2 regions of the Sphingomonas sp. CD22 genome follow, and region 2 is predicted to be linked to the other one. Evidence: riboswitches for the same ligand, from Rfam matches in the RefSeq annotation. Region 2 holds a riboswitch; the other holds the start of a gene.
What was found. A riboswitch is a leader RNA that binds a small molecule or an ion and turns the genes downstream of it on or off. The one in region 2 is predicted to bind thiamine pyrophosphate.
Positions count from the first base shown of each region.

Region 1 (7,880 bases), on a different contig from region 2:
TCATCTGGAGCCCCCTCCCCGGTCCCCCGACCGGTGCCGCCGAAATTAGGCCGGCGGCGGTGGCAGGCAAGGTGCGGCGGCCAAGTCGCTGACGGACGGGCGCATTTCCCTCAGCGACTCGGAGCGGGAGATCATTCGGCGGCGGGCAGATACACCTCCCCGCCCTTCTCCCTGAAGCGTTCGCTCATATCCGCCATTCCCGCCTCGGCCTCTTCCGCCGCGACGAAGGTGGCGACGGGCGCATTCTGCTTGGCGGCGAATGCGCGAGGTTCGGGATCGCGACCTGCTCCCAGCAGGTCGCTATTCGCCGCGCGAGACGCGGCGAATTCGCGAACCTCCTGCGTGATCTTCATCGAGCAGAATTTCGGGCCGCACATCGAGCAGAAATGCGCGGTCTTGGCGCCTTCGGCGGGCAGCGTCTGGTCGTGGAAGGATTCGGCCGTATCCGGGTCGAGCGACAGATTGAACTGGTCGCGCCAGCGGAAATCGAAGCGCGCGCGGCTCAACGCGTCGTCGCGTAGCTTGGCGGCGGGGTGGCCCTTGGCGAGATCGGCGGCGTGCGCGGCGAGCTTGTAGGTGACGACGCCGACCTTGACGTCGTCGCGGTCGGGCAGGCCGAGATGCTCCTTGGGCGTGACGTAGCAGAGCATCGCGCAGCCGAACCAGCCGATCATCGCCGCGCCGATGCCGCTGGTGATATGGTCGTAGCCCGGCGCGATATCGGTGGTGAGCGGCCCGAGCGTATAGAAGGGCGCCTCGCCGCAGACCTCGAGCTGCTTGGTCATATTCTCCTGGATCTTGTGCATCGGGACGTGGCCCGGCCCCTCGATCATCACCTGCACGTCCTGCGCCCAGGCGCGATGGGTGAGTTCGCCGAGCGTATAGAGCTCGCTGAACTGCGCCTCGTCGTTGGCGTCGGCGATCGAGCCGGGGCGCAGGCCGTCGCCCAGCGAATAGGCGATGTCATAGGCCTTCATGATCTCGGTGATCTCGTCGAACCGTTCGTAGAGGAACGATTCTTTGTGATGCGCGAGGCACCATTTCGCCATGATGCTGCCGCCGCGGCTGACGATGCCGGTGACGCGCTTCGCCGTCATCGGGATGTAGGGCAGGCGGACGCCGGCGTGGATGGTGAAATAGTCGACGCCCTGTTCGGCCTGTTCGATCAGCGTGTCGCGGAAGATCTCCCAGGTCAGCTCCTCGGCGATGCCGCCGACCTTTTCGAGCGCCTGATAGATCGGCACGGTGCCGATCGGCACCGGGCTGTTGCGCAGGATCCATTCGCGGGTGTCGTGGATGTTCCGGCCGGTCGACAGGTCCATCACCGTGTCGGCACCCCAGCGGATCGACCAGACGAGCTTGTCGACCTCCGCCGCGACGTTACTGGCAACCGCGGAGTTGCCGATGTTGGCGTTGATCTTGACCAGGAAGTTGCGGCCGATCGCCATGGGTTCGGTTTCGGGGTGGTTGATGTTGTTCGGGATGATCGCACGGCCGCGTGCGACCTCGTGGCGGACGAATTCGGGTGTCACGTAATCGGGGATGGCGGCGCCGAAGCTCTCGCCGTCGCGAACGTGGTCGCGCAGCATCGCGCGGCCGAGATTCTCGCGGGTGGCGACATACTCCATTTCCGGGGTGACGATGCCGCGGCGGGCGTAATGCATCTGGCTGACGTTGGCGCCGGCGCGGGCGCGCAGCGGGCGGCGCGCGGCGCGGGGGAATTGCGGCACGCCGCCGGAGCGGTCGGGGCCGAGCTGGCCATTGTCCTCGGGGCGGATCGCGCGGCCATCGTAGCGTTCGACATCGCCGCGACCCTCGATCCACGCGCGGCGGAGCTGCGGCAGGCCGGCCATGATGTCGATCCGCGCATCGGGATCGGTATAGGGGCCGGAGGTGTCGTAGACGCGCAGCGGCGGTTCGCCCGAGGAGGGATCGAGGTGGATCTCGCGCATCGCGACGCCGAGCGGGCCGACGTGGATCTTCTTCGAGCCGCGGATCGGGCCGGTGGTGACGCCAATCTCGGTACGCGCGGGAATGTCGGCCATGAGTCTCTCTCCATGAACGGAGAGCGGACGCGGGTTTTCGGATGAAACCGCTCCCTCCCTCCGCCGGTATCAACCGGATCAGGTTCAGCGGGTCGAAGGCTGCGGCCTTCCTCTCAAGCGCTGCGTCAGCGCTCCCCCGGGGATAACGATGATGGTGTACGCGGTTCGCCGGCGGGCGCCAAGCCCATTCCTCCGCCCGCCCGGGGTCTACTGCTTATCAGCGTGGGGCTGGTTCCAACGGGTTTCCGAACCCGCTCCGTCACCCCGGCCTTGCGCCGGCGTCCCGCTTCCCCGGACGGCGCGAAGCAGCGGGATGCCGGATCGAGTCCGGCATGACGGAAGATACGGGCGCCGCTGCGACACCCCGGCCGGTCATACGCAATCGCCCTCCCCCGGAGGGGAGGGCATCGGAGCGTCAGTTGGCGGCGGAGGTGCGGATGTTACCGTTGATGCCGGCGGGGAAGAACCCGCCCGAGGCGACCGCAGCCTTGTTGAGATAGACGATGTTGAGCACCTGGCCGGTCGAGCGGCTATAGGCGAGGCCGTTGGTATCGGTCGGCACGACGTTGGCGGTGGTGGTGTCGCCGATGCCCTGATCGATGTCGCTGCTGCCGTCGAGGCTGTCGCGCGCGTCGGAGATCAGCCGCGCGTTGTTGAGGATCGACGAGGCGCCGGCAAGCGTCTCGGCGGGGTCGACGCCCTTGCGATAGAGCACCGAACGGATCAGCCCGGCGTGATAGCCCTCGGTGGCGAGGATGCCGGCGGCGGCCTCGATGAACAGCTTGTTGACGATCAGCGGCGAGGCGCCCTTGTAGGCGGAGACGCCGACGTCCTCGAACAGATAGGCGCCGAGCAGGAAGCTGATGTCGTCGGCATAGGGGTTGAAGACGCCGCTCCCGCCGACCACGCCGGCGGCGCGCGCCGCGGTGGTGAAGGCACCGTTGGCGTCGCCGCCGATGTTGATCGCCGGCATCGCCACCGCGAAGCTGCCGAGGATCGAGCGCAGGAAGGTGACGTGCGCGACCTCGTCATTGGCGATCTCGCGCGCATATTGCGCAACGATCGGGTCCTGGAAGTTCACCTGCGCGCCGCCGGTGACGGTGCCGAGCGCGCCGACGCCGCTGATGATGCCGCTCGACAGGCCCTGGCCGAACGCCGCCCAGCTGTAGAAGCTCGCCTCGAGATATTCGAGGTTGAGCGCGAAGTTGAGCACGTCGGCATCGGTGCCGACGGTCGGCGTGGTCGCGGTCGGCGTCGGGCTGGGGCTGCTGCTGCCGTCACCATCGCCACCGCAGGCGGCGAGCAGCGACAATGCGCCGGCCGAGGCGGCGGCCCCGCCGGCATAGCGCAGGAAGTTGCGGCGTTCGGCGCGGCGGTCGGCGATCGCGTCGAGGATCGTGTCGGTCGGAAGATCGGTCATCGGGTCTATCCCCTGAAAGCTTTGAATACGGACGGCGGGATCAGGAGGCGGTCGCCGCCTTGATGGTGCCGTTGAGGCCGGCGGGGAAGAAGCCGCCCGCACTCGCCGCCGCGGCGTTGAGATAGACGATGTTGAGCACCTGATTGGGGGTGCGGCTGTACGCGACGCTGTTGGCGTCGGCGGGCACGATGTTGGACACCGCGAAGGTCGGCACCGGGGTGGGCGTCGCGGTCGGGGTCGGCGTCGGCGTGGGGGTCGGCGTGGCCGTGGCCGTCGCGGTGGGCGTCGGCGTCGGCAGGATCTGGCCCGGCGCGGCGGTGACGCCCGGCGTGATGCCCTGGTCGATGTCGGTGCCGCCGTCGAGGCTGTCGCGCGCGTCGGAGATCGCGCTGGCGCTGGTGATCAGCGCCGAGCCGGCGACCGAACCGCGGCGGAACAGCTCGCCGCGGATCGTCGCGGCATGATAGGCCTCGACCGCGAGGATGCCGGCGGCGGCCTCGATATAGGTCTTGGTAAGCAGCGGCGCGGCGCCCTTGTAGGCGGTGACGCCGACGTCCTCGAACAGATAGGCGCCGAGCAGGAAATTCTCCTCGCTGCCATATTGGTTGAAGGTCTGGCCCGCGGCGATCAGCTTGGCGGCGACCGCGGCGGCGGAGAAGGCGCTGTTGGGGCCGACCGAAAGGTCGAGCGCCGGCTGCGCGATCGCGCTGCTCCCCAATGCGGTGCGCAGATAGGTGACGTGCGCGACCTCGTCGGCGGCGATCTCGCGCGCGTAGCGGGCGAGCACCGGGTCGGTGAAGGTCACCGCGGCGCCACCGCTGACGTTCGCCGCGCCCTGCGTGCCGGTACCGGTGAGCAGGGTGGCGGCGAGGCCGGCGCCGCCGGTGGCGAAGGCATAGAATTGCGCCTCGAGATATTCGAGGTTGAGCGCGAAATTGAGGATATCCTGATCGGAATAGGTCGTCGTCGTCTGCGCCTCGGCAGCGCCGGCGAGGCCGAGCGCCGACGCACCCGCGGCGGTGACCGCCATCGCGCCGATCGCGGTGCGGAAGAAGTCGCGGCGTTCGCTGCGGCGCTGGACGCGGGCGTCGAGTGCCGCTGCGAGGGCGCTGTCGGTATCGGTTCGGGCGGTCATTACTCGGGTTCTCCCCACGCGCGGGCGGTCTGGCGGCCGCCCAGGATGGCCTTGCCGTTCCGCATCCGGCGGGAGGCGTCAACCCCGGACGCGGCGGAAATCGGCGGCGGCGCGACGGAACGGCGGCGACCGCGCATAAAAAATCCTCCCCCGACATCGAATCGGGGGAGGACCGTGTGCCGGCCAGCGTGGAAGGGACCGCCGGCCAACCCGTGGAAGGCTGGGCTCAGCCGAGGCCGACGGTGAAGGCGGGGTCGGGATTGTTGGTGCCCGCCGGGAAGAAGCCGCCGCGGGTGCGGTTGGCGCCGGTCGCGTTGAGATAGGCGATGTTGTGCACCTGCTGGACGCTGCGGCTGTAGGCGATGCCGTTGCTGTCGGTCGGCACGATGTTCGACACGGCATTGGCCGCGCCGATGTTGGTGCCGGCGATGCCCTGGTCGTCGTCGCCGTTGGTGCCGCCGGTGGTGCCGTCGAGCAGATCGCGCGCGTCCGAGATCTTTGTGGTCGCGGTGATCAGATCGGCGTTGGTGACGCCGCGGGTGTAGAGGATCGTGCGGACGAGACCGGCATGATAGGCCTCCGCCGCGAGGATACCCGCCGCCGCTTCGAGATACATCGACGAGATGACCGGCGAGGCACCCTTGTAGGCGGTGACGCCGATATCCTCGAAGATATACGCGCCGAGCAGGAAGTTGGTCGGGCTGGCATAGGGATCGAACAGGCCGTTCGACGCGACGACGCCCGCCGCGCGCGCCGCCGCGGTGAACGCGCCGGTCGACGTGCCCGAGATGTCGATCGCCGGCTGGGCGACCGCGGCGCTGCCGAGCGCCGTGCGCAGGAAGGTGACGTGCGCGATCTCATCCTGCGCGATCTCGCGCGCATATTGGCCGATCAGCGGGTCGGCGGTGAAATTGACCGCGCGCGGGAAGCCGTCGCCCGAGCCGGTGACGACCGACCCCTGCGTGCCGGTACCGGTGAGCAGCGACGCCGACAGGCCGGTGCCGAAGGCGGCGTAGCTGTAGAATTGCGCTTCGAGATATTCGAGGTTGAGCGCGAAGTTGAGCACCGCGACGTCGGTGCTGACCGAGGTCGCGGTCGGCGTCGGGGTCGGAAACGGCACCGACATATTGTCGTCGTCGCCACCGCAGGCGGCGAGCAGCGACAGGCCGCCGACTGCGGCGACGCCGGTCGCGGCGGTCTTCATGAAGGCGCGTCGCGCCCGGCGGCGCGCCGCGGTTGCCTCGACGATGGCGAGGACGGAGAGTTCCTTGGTCATATATCCACCCCTGCTCAGTTCGCGGCGCTGCTGCGCAGCCCGCTGTTCCCGTTGTTGATGCCGTTCGGGAAGAACCCGCCCGCGGTCACCGATCGGGGATTGAGATAGACGATGTTGAGCACCTGCGCCGGCGTCCGGCTGAACGCGAGGCCGTTGGCGTCGAGCGGCACAATGTTGGAGGTCGTGCCCGCGTTGGTGGTCGTCGCGGCGATGCCCTGGTCGAGATCGGTGGTGCCGTCGACCGAATCGCGCAGGTTGGAGATCGCGGTCGTCGCGGCGACGTTGTTCTGCGCGGTGATGATCGTCGGCGTCGCGATGCCGCGCGCGTACAGCGCGGTGCGCACGATCGCGGCATGATAGGCCTCGACCGCAAGGATGCCGGCGGCCGCCTCGAGATAGGTCTTGTTGTTGAACAGCGCGCCCGCCGCACCCTTGTAGGCGGTGACGCCGACGTCCTCGAAGATGAAGGCCGCCTGCAGGAAGCTGTCGTCGTTCGCATAGGGGTCGAAGCCGGTCAGCGCCGGGGTGGTGCTGGCGGCGGCCGCGGCGAAGGCGCCGCCGGTGGCACCCGAGATGTCGATCTGCGGCTGCGCGGCGATCAGCGCGTCGCTGGTGCCGGTGCCGCGGATCGCGGCGCGCAGGAAGGTGACGTGCGCCACTTCGTCCGCGGCGATCTCGCGCGCATAAGCGGCGATGCCGCGGTCGCTGAACTGCACCTGGCGGGCCGAGCCGGTGCCGGTGCCGGTCACCACCGTGCCCTGCGTGCCGACGCCGCCGGTCAGCAGATTGGCGGGCAGGCCGGTGCCGAAGGCGGCATAGCTGTAGAATTGCGCTTCGAGATATTCGAGGTTGAGCGCGAAGTTGAGCACGTCGACCTCGGTCACCGCGGTCTGCGCCGCCGCGTCGCTGGCGATCGACATCGCCGCCGCGCCGGCTGCGGTCACCGCCGCCATGCCCATCGCGTTCTTGAAGAATCCGCGCCGTTCCTCGCGTCGCCGCGCCCGGGCGTCGAACGCCTCGATGATCTGGTCCGTCTGGGTCATCGTCAGCAACCTCCCTCACCTTATGCGGTCCTCCGTCATCGCCGCATGCTATCGACGGGCGACCGGAAGACCTGTGGCGAGCTACGTTGCCGGGCCGCTGAAAGATGCGTGGCGGCCGAAACATTATGTCTATTTTGCAAAATGATCCGACATGGTCGGAATGTTGGCCGCGGGATATTGCCGCAAGGCGCGCGCCGGGTTAGCCCATCATCGTGTCTCCCGCCGCCCCCTCCAGCCCCCAGGCGGCTCGCGCGATCCTGGTCGAGGCGCTGGTCCGCACCGGCGAGGAGGACCGCGACGCCTTTCGCACCGTCTACCGTCTGACCTCGGCGAAGCTTTTCGGGATATGCCTGCGTATCTGCGAAGACAGGCAAGGCGCCGAGGACGTGCTGCACGACGTATATCTCACCATCTGGCACCGCGCGGGGGCCTATCAGCCGGGACGGGCGAGCCCGATCTCGTGGCTGGCGACGATCGCGCGCAACCGGGCGATCGACTGGCGGCGACGCCATGGCCGGGCGCGCATCGCGCCGGTCGAGGATGCCGACGCGATGCCCGATCCGGCGGCGGCGCAGGACGATGCGCTGATCGCCGACGAACAGCGCGCGCGGTTGCACGACTGTCTGGAGACGATCGAGGCGCGCCAGCGTGGCGCGATCCGCAGCGCTTTCTTCGGCGGGCTGACCTATGCCGAGCTGGCGGTGGCGCAGGCGGTGCCGCTCGGCACGATGAAGAGCTGGGTACGGCGCGGGCTGCTCGCCTTGCGGGGGTGCCTCGATGGCGAGTGACGACCTCCCCGACATGACCGCCGCCGAGCTGGCGCTGGGGCTGCTCGACGGCAGCGAACGCGCCGCGGCGTTGCGGCGGCTGGCGAGCGAGCCGGGCTTCGCCGGCGAGGTGGAGCGCTGGCGCGACTGGCTGGGCGCGCTGTTCGCGTCCTGGCCGGCGGTGGCCGCGCCCG
Region 1 is NZ_JAYDYX010000002.1:149,437-157,316, forward strand. Features, by position in the region: gene SFC76_RS04000 (hypothetical protein) at 1-4, opposite strand, end outside; gene thiC (phosphomethylpyrimidine synthase ThiC) at 132-2,045, opposite strand; TPP riboswitch at 2,084-2,193, opposite strand; gene SFC76_RS04010 (ferritin-like domain-containing protein) at 2,461-3,465, opposite strand; gene SFC76_RS04015 (ferritin-like domain-containing protein) at 3,506-4,600, opposite strand; gene SFC76_RS04020 (ferritin-like domain-containing protein) at 4,827-5,876, opposite strand; gene SFC76_RS04025 (ferritin-like domain-containing protein) at 5,891-6,919, opposite strand; gene SFC76_RS04030 (sigma-70 family RNA polymerase sigma factor) at 7,132-7,707, shown strand; gene SFC76_RS04035 (anti-sigma factor domain-containing protein) at 7,697-7,880, shown strand, end outside.
Region 1: another riboswitch for thiamine pyrophosphate. It lies ahead of thiC (phosphomethylpyrimidine synthase ThiC); the one in region 2 lies ahead of SFC76_RS17860 (TonB-dependent receptor).

Region 2 (7,880 bases):
GATCGCGGCGATCGATGCGCTCGCGCTGACCCCGTTCCAGTTCCAGGGCTGGACCGGCAAGCGGCTGACCCACAGTTTCGGGCTGCATTACGATTTCGAACGCGGATCGCTCGCACCGGCGGCGCCGATGCCGGCGTGGCTGGCGACGATCCGCGCGCGCGCCGAGGCGTTCGCCGGGGTCGCGTCCGGCAGCTTCGTGCAGGCGCTGCTGATCCGCTACGATCCCGGCGCGGGGATCGGCTGGCATCGCGACCGGCCGCATTTCGACCATGTCGTCGGCATATCGCTGGGGGCGGCGGCGGCGATGCGCTTCCGCCGCCGGACCGGCGAACGCTTCGCGCGGGTCGCCGCGCCGCTGCCGCCGCGCGGCATCTACCACCTGCACGGCGAGGCGCGCCACGATTGGGAGCATAGCATCGCCGCGATGACCGAAACGCGCTGGTCGATCACGCTGCGCAGCCTGTCCGAGCGCGGGCGCCGGATGCTCACCGCCGGGGATGGCGCGTGACGACCCCCGATTTCGTCGTGATCGACGTCGAGACCGCCTGTGCGCGGGTAAGCAGCATCTGCCAGATCGGCATCGTCGGCTTTCGCGACGGCCGTGAGGTCTTCGCCTATGAGACGCTGCTCGATCCGTGCGACGACTTTCACGCGATGAACACGCGCATCCACGGCATCGCTGCGCATCACGTGATCGGCCAGCCGACCTTCGGCCACGTCCACGCCGACATCGACCGCCATCTGACCGGCCGCGTCACCGTCGCCCATTCCTATTTCGACAAGGGCGCGCTCGCCGCGGCGTGCCGCGTCCATGACCGGGCGATGATCGAGACGGTCTGGCTGGACAGCGTGCGGGTCGCCAAGCGCGCCTGGCCCGATCTGCCCAACCACAAGCTCGGCGGCCTCGCGCGCTATCTCGGCATCGCCCACCGCCACCATGACGCGCTGAGCGACGCGCGCGCCGCCGGCTGGGTGATCGTCAAGGCGATCGACCATACCGGCCTGTCGCTCGCCGACTGGCTGGCACCGCCGCGCAAGCCGCAGCCGCCGCCCCGCGCCGCGCCGACGGGGCCGCTGAAGGGCGAGCGGATCGTCGTCGTCGGCGAGGCGCGCGACGGGGCAATCGCGCATGTGCTCGCCGCGCAGGGCGGCACGATCATGTCCACGGTCGGGCTGACGACGACGATGGTGGTCGTCGCCGATCATCTGCCCGATGCGCGCTCGACGCGGGCGAGCGGCGAGATGGACAAGGCCGCGGCGGCGCGGCGGGCCGGCCGGTCGATCCGGATCGTGTCGGCGCGGACGCCCGGCCTGCTCGACGACAATTCCGGGGCCATTGTTGGCGACTGAGGGGTTGAGCCGTGGACGACGGGGCGCTTCCGCGCTCCCGAACCGCGAAGGACGTCTCATGGGTAAATTGATCTCCGGCATCGAAGGCGCGATCAACGCCGCCGTCGGCAAGGCCAAGCAGAACGCCGACAATCCGTCGCTGCACGAAGAAGGCGCCGAACAGGAAGCACGCGGCACCAAGCAGCAGGCCGACGCCAAGAAGAAGTAAGCGGACGTGCAGGCCGTCGGCGGGATCAGCCCTGCCGGTGGCCGCCCGCCCGGCGCCATTGCCGATAGCCAAGGACGGCGAGCCCGACCATCGCCGCATAGAGGCCGGCGGTCGGCAGCAACCCCTTCCAGACGAACATGCCGACGTAACAGACGTCGACCACGATCCACAGCAGCCAACTGGCGGCGTGGCGGCGCCCGGTCCAATATTGCGCGACGAGGCTGAAGCTGCTCAGCGTCGCGTCCATCCAGGGCAGCGCCGCGTCGGTATGGTGGCTGGTCAGCCAGCCGATGCTCACCGCCCCCACCGCGCCCGCCGCCAGCCCGGCGAGCGCCTGCGCCGGCCGCAGCGGCGCCACCACCACCTCGCCCTCGCTATCGGTCCCGCGCGCCCAGGCGACCCAGCCGTAGACGATCGCGATCGCGAACAGCAGTTGCAGCACCATGTCGGCGTACAGCCGCACGTCGAGGAACAGCTTCGCATACAGCGCGCAGGCGAGCAGATTGACCGGCCAGCACAACATGCGCCGCCGCGCGGTCAGCCAGATCCCGGCGAAGCTGACGACGACCGCGACGATCTCCAGCGGGGTCATGGCCTGGCCTCGCCGATCCGGCGCAGCAGCGCCTGCCCCGCGGCGGAGCGGAACCACGCGGCATGGCCGATCGCGTAACCGTCCCAGGTCAGCGCCGCGGCGGCGGGATCGGCGACCACCGCGGTGAAATAATCGATCTCCGACAAGGCGAATTCGAGATGGACGAGCGGCAGCAGCCTGACGATCGCGGCGATGTCGGCGGCGGCGAGCGGGGCGACCGATGCATAGCCGGCGAGCAGCGCCAGCGCCGCCGCGGGATCGGCGATGTCGTCGCCCTGCGGCAGGTCGAGCCAGCGGATCGCGCTGCGTTCGATCGCGGTGGCGATATCGTGCACCGCGCAGCTACGGTCGGCGAGGCCGAAGTCGATCACCGTCCGCACCGTGCCGTCGTCCGCCCACAGCAGGTTCGACGGATGCCAGTCGTTGTGCGTCCACAAGGGCGGCTGCTCCGCCAGCACCGCGGGCAGGCCGTCGCCCAGCGTCGCGAACAGCGCGGCGAGCTGCGCCCGCCACGGCCGCGTCGCCAGGAACGCGGCCAGCGCCGGCCGGGCGGCGACATAGGCCTCGGCCGCCGCGAGCGGATCGTGCGCCGGCAGGATGGTGAAGCTGGCGACCAACGGCTGCGCCCGGCGGGCAGGGGCGGCGAAACCGGCCGCGGCGATGTGCAGCCGCGCCAGCGCTACCCCTGCGGCGTGCGCCTGCGCGTGCGAGAAGAACGGCGTCCACGACAGCCGGTCGCGGTAGAGGTCGGCGCCCGGTGCCTGCCGGTGCAATTCGTAGCGCCACGCGTCGATCGCGATCGCGGTCGTACCGCCCGCACTCGCGATCACCTCCGGCACCGAAACGCCGGCATCGGCGAGATGCGCGATGAACGCATGTTCCTCGGCCAGCCCCGCGATCGAGCGCAGCTTGTGGTGGTGGCGCTTGAGCAGGACGGTGCCCGCCTCGGTATGGACGAGCGCGGCTGCCGAGAAGGGGCGCGGCGAATGCCAGTGCAGCCCGGTCATCCGCCCGGCCGCCGGAAAGCGCGCCAGCACCGCCGCGGCCTCGCCGGTGGTGATCGCCGGCCAGGTCGGCGCCTCCAGCGTCTGCCCCATGCCGTGCACCAGATGAGCGGCGGGCGTCATCGCCTCAGAAGGCGCGCGAGAGGGTCGCCATCACCGCGGCGCCGCTGCCGATATAATAAGCGGGCGCCTGACCGGCGATGACGGTGCCGTTGCGGCCGATGGTGTCCTGCGCGTTGGGGGTCACCGCCTGGACGCCGGCGAGCACGTGCGGATCGGTGACGTTGATCGCGTTGACGCGCAGGTCGGTCCGCTTGCCGTCGAGCCAGTCGGCCAGATGCACGCCGATCGACAGGTCGAGCGTCGCATAGCCCTTGATGCTTTCGTCGTTCATGAAGCTGGCATATTGCCGGCCGAGATATTTCGACGCGATGCTGCCGAAGAACCGACCGTCGTCGTAGGTGCCGCCCGCGCCGAACTGCACCGTCGGGCTCGACACCGCATGCCGGCCGCGCGTCGGCAGCAGGTCGCCGCCGACCGGCAGATCGTCGTCGAGCCGCGCATGCAGATATTCGCCCGACAGATAGAGGCTGACCGCGGCGACCGGACGATAGTCGATCTCGGCATCGACGCCATAAGAGGTCTGTCCGCCGGCGTTGAGCGTCGCATTGACCTGCGCGCCGCCCTGGTCGACCACCGTCGCGAGCTGGCGGTTGCGGAATTTGTAGTGGAAGCCGGTCACCGAGGCCGAGACCGCTTCGCCGATGAAGCGATAGCCGAGCTCTTCCGACACCGAATATTCGTTCTTGAGCGCGTTGCTGCCCTGCGCGACCAACGCCCCGCCGGCATAGCTGTCGTAGAGCGTGAATTCGTTGGGCGTGCGGAAGTTGGTGGTGAAATTGGCGAACAGCTGTTGCCGGTCGTCGAGCCGGTAATGGATCGCCGCGCGCGGCAGGGCTGCGAAACTGTCGATCCGCACCCGGTCCTGCGGCCCGGGCAGATAGTTACGGCCGTTGCGCAGCACGTCGACGCCCTTGAACCCGACATCGACCGTCAGCCGCGGTGCGACGGCGATGCTGTCGGCGAGGAAAAAGCTCTTGGTGACGGTGACGGTGCGCTGGTTCTCATAGGCGAGCAGGCGGCCGTCGGCGGTGCGGATCGCCTTGGCGCGATAGCCCCAGCGGTCGGTCGGCCGACCATCGGCATCGATGCTGGTATAGGATTGGGTGACGCGATCGGTGCCGTAATCGAACCACAGCCCGGCGGTGATCCGGTGGCTGCCGGCCTGCAGCGTCAGCTTGGCGACGCTGCCGCCGCGGAACTGGTCGCCGGTATAATTGCCGAGCACCGTCGCGACGCCGTCCACCGCGCCCGGCAGCGCGATCGGCTGCGCCAGTTCCTCGGTGCCGAGGAAATTGCCGGTGGTGGTGAGCTGCGTGCCATAAGGCGAATTGCCGTAGCCGAATTGCGCATAACTGGTGCTGTCGAACGTCAGCCGCTCGCCGAGCACGAGATGCACCGGCGCCGAGGCGTAGAGGTTGTGGAACGGCGCGCGATAGAGCCGCCAGTAATCGGTGGCGCCCGGCGTGTAGCGGCGGGCGTAGTTGAAGCCGCGGCCTAATGTCTGCCAGTCGGCGAGGGTGGGGCTGGGATAGCTTGAACTGTTCGCGTCGTTGAACGACAGCGCGAGGCTGGCGCGATTGCCTGCGCCCCATTCGTTAAGCAGCTTGGCGTCGACATGCTGGCGGGTGTCGAAGCCGGCGCCGCGCCAATTGTCCGGCCGCGTGTTCGAATAGGACAAGAAGGCCTTGAGCCCGGTGCCGCCGATCGTCCCGCTGTCGATCCGCACGAAGCCGCGCCGCGCCGCATAGCTGCCGAGTGACAGATCGACGAAACCGCCCGCCCGTGCCCGGGGATCGTCGAGCGCCAGCGACAGCAATCCGCCGGCGCCGCCCAGCGTCGGCGAGTCGATGTCGACCGACCCCTGCGCGATCGATATCCGCCGGAGGTTGCCGGGGTCGGCGAACTGTGACGGATAGGCGTAATAATAGCCGATGTCGTTTTGCGGCGCGCCTTCCATCAGCACGCCGATTTCATCCTGTCCCAGCCCGCGCAGCGTCAGGCTGGAACTGGTCGACAGGCCATAGGGATCGCTTGACGCGACATTGGCGCCGGGCAGCAACGTGACGAGCTGGAAGGCGTTGAGCGTCGGCGCCTGTTTGACGATGAAGTCGGCCGAGATCGCGCTCTGGCTTTTCGGCGCCTGCTGGTCGGGCAAGAGCCCGGCGGGATCGGGATGGCCGACGACGCGGATCTCGGCGGGTTCGGCGGTCTGCGCCGCGGCGGGTGCCGCCAGCAGCAGCACCGGCACCCCCAGCGCAAGCCAGGATCGCGGAGGTCGCATGTCGAAACGGGAAACAAGAGCCGAAATCGTTCGCATCCACTTCATCGGAGGAACGACGGCGCACCGCAGACCCTCCCTACGCCGGTATCACCCGGATCAGGTTCAGCGGGTCATGGGCTGCTGCCCATTTCTCAGCCGCGCGTCAGCGGCCCCCCGGGGATGGCCCGGCTTAGGCGATCCCACGGGGTAGCGATAGGGGGCTCAACGTGCGGGCGGTTACAGCGCCAGATCGGGGTGGCGGTCGGCCTTGACGCGGGTGGCGGCGGGGCGCGGCTGCGTGGCGACGTGGACCGCGGGCGGCGGCGTCGTCAGTTGCAGCGCATCGCTGGTCTGCGCCCATTCCTGCGCGAGCAGGTCGGGATGATCGTTGAGTGCGATCCCGTAGGACGGCACGATCCTGCGCAGGCCGTCCTGCCAGGCCGGGGTCGCGAGCCGCTTGGGGAAGACCGTCTTGAGCAGGTTCAGCATGATCGCCGGCGCGGTCGACGCCCCCGGCGACGCACCGAGCAGCGCGGCGATCGAGCCGTCCTGCGAGGCGACGATCTCCGTCCCCAGCTTGAGCACGCCGCCCTTGTCGGGATCGCGCTTGATGATCTGGACGCGCTGGCCGGCCTGCCACAATTTCCAGTCCTCCGCCCGCGCACCCGGCAGATATTCGCGTAGCGCCTTCAGCCGATCCTCGTCGGACATCATCAGCTGGCCGGCGAGATATTCGACGAGGTCGAAATTGTCCCAGCCGACCGCCATCATCGGGCGGAAATTGTCGAGCGTCACCGACGCCGGCAGGTCGAAATACGAGCCGTGCTTGAGGAATTTGGTCGAGAAGGTGGCGAACGGCCCGAACAGCAGCGCGCGCCGCTTGTCGAAATAGCGCGTGTCGAGATGCGGCACCGACATCGGCGGCGATCCGACCGCGGCCTTGCCATAGACCTTGGCGAGGTGACGGTCGGCGATCTCCGGCTTTTCGGAGACGAGGAACGAGCCGCCGACCGGGAAGCCGGCGTAATTGTCGGCTTCGGGAATCCCCGAGGCCTGCAGGATCGGCAGTGCGCCGCCACCGGCGCCGGCGAAGACGAAGCGCGCGTTGATGATCCGCTTGCCGCCGCCGTTGGTCGCCTCGGCGGTGACGCGCCAGCTCTTGTCGGGATTGCGTTCGAGCTTGCGCACCTCGTGGCCGCTGGTCAGCGTCACGCCCGGCTGGCGGCTGAGCGCGGTGACATATTGGCGCGTCACCTCGCCCCAGTCGCAATCGGTGCCGAGCGGCGAGCGCGTCGCCGCCAGAGGCAGGCCACCGCTGCGCCCCTCCATCATCAGCGGCACCCATTGGCCGATCCGGTGCGGATCGGTGGTGAACTCCATTCCCGAGAACAACGGGCTGGCGCCGAGCGCCGCATGCCGCTTGCGCAGGAATTCGACGTTCTCGCGGCCCCACACCAGATTCATGTGCGGCGTCGAGTTGATGAAGGCGCGGGGATCGCTGAGCACGCCGGCGCGAAGCTGGTGGCTGAGGAACTGGCGGGTGATCTGCCATTGCTCGTTGATCTCGATCGCCTTGGCGATTTCGACGCGGCCGTCGGCGGCGTTGACCGGCGTATAATTCAGCTCGCACAATGCGGAGTGACCGGTGCCGGCGTTGTTCCAGCCGTCCGAACTTTCGCCGGCGGCGCGGTCGAGCCGCTCGACCATCTCGATCGTCCACGTCGGTTCGAGCTGGCGCAGCAGCACGCCGAGCGTCGCGCTCATGATGCCGCCGCCGATCAGCAGCACGTCGACGCTATGTTCGCTGCGCGCCTGCGCGCGCGCCGCCGCCGGCAGCAGCGCGGTGCCGCCCGCCGCGACGACCGAGCCGATCAGCCCGCGGCGGCTGATGTCGGGCGCCGAGAGCGTCGACCCGTCGGTGGCGAGGGCCGGCTCGCGCGTTTCGTGATGCATCGCATGATCCTTCTGCATGCGCTTCCGGTACGACGTCGGGGCGGGACGCGGATCGAAGCGGGGAGTGTCGCGGAACGGCGACGACCGGTTGGCCCGGATCGCCGCCGCCTTCGTCCGGCTCCGATGGAGCACGACGAAGCTGTCGACCCGCTTGTGCCCGACGCGGCGGTGCGGCCCGCGCAGAAAACGACATCATCATAAAACGTCCTTGTTACAGTTAGTTAGCTCGATTATTGATGTCCGATTCCGGCAGGCTTGGGCAGGAAGTGACACATCGCCCGAGCCCAAAGTGCAACTTCTTGCCCTATGCCGGGCGGACGGGTATTCGGGGGCGGTGAGTCTCCGCTTCCCGATCCGCGGCTGGCCCTGGCTGGCGGGCGTGCTGCTGCT
Region 2 is NZ_JAYDYX010000011.1:77,916-85,795, forward strand. Features, by position in the region: gene SFC76_RS17835 (alpha-ketoglutarate-dependent dioxygenase AlkB) at 1-508, shown strand, start outside; gene SFC76_RS17840 (exonuclease domain-containing protein) at 505-1,350, shown strand; gene SFC76_RS17845 (CsbD family protein) at 1,409-1,558, shown strand; gene pnuC (nicotinamide riboside transporter PnuC) at 1,584-2,150, opposite strand; gene SFC76_RS17855 (aminoglycoside phosphotransferase family protein) at 2,147-3,277, opposite strand; gene SFC76_RS17860 (TonB-dependent receptor) at 3,282-5,558, opposite strand; TPP riboswitch at 5,615-5,724, opposite strand; gene mqo (malate dehydrogenase (quinone)) at 5,775-7,490, opposite strand; gene SFC76_RS17870 (sensor histidine kinase) at 7,825-7,880, shown strand, end outside.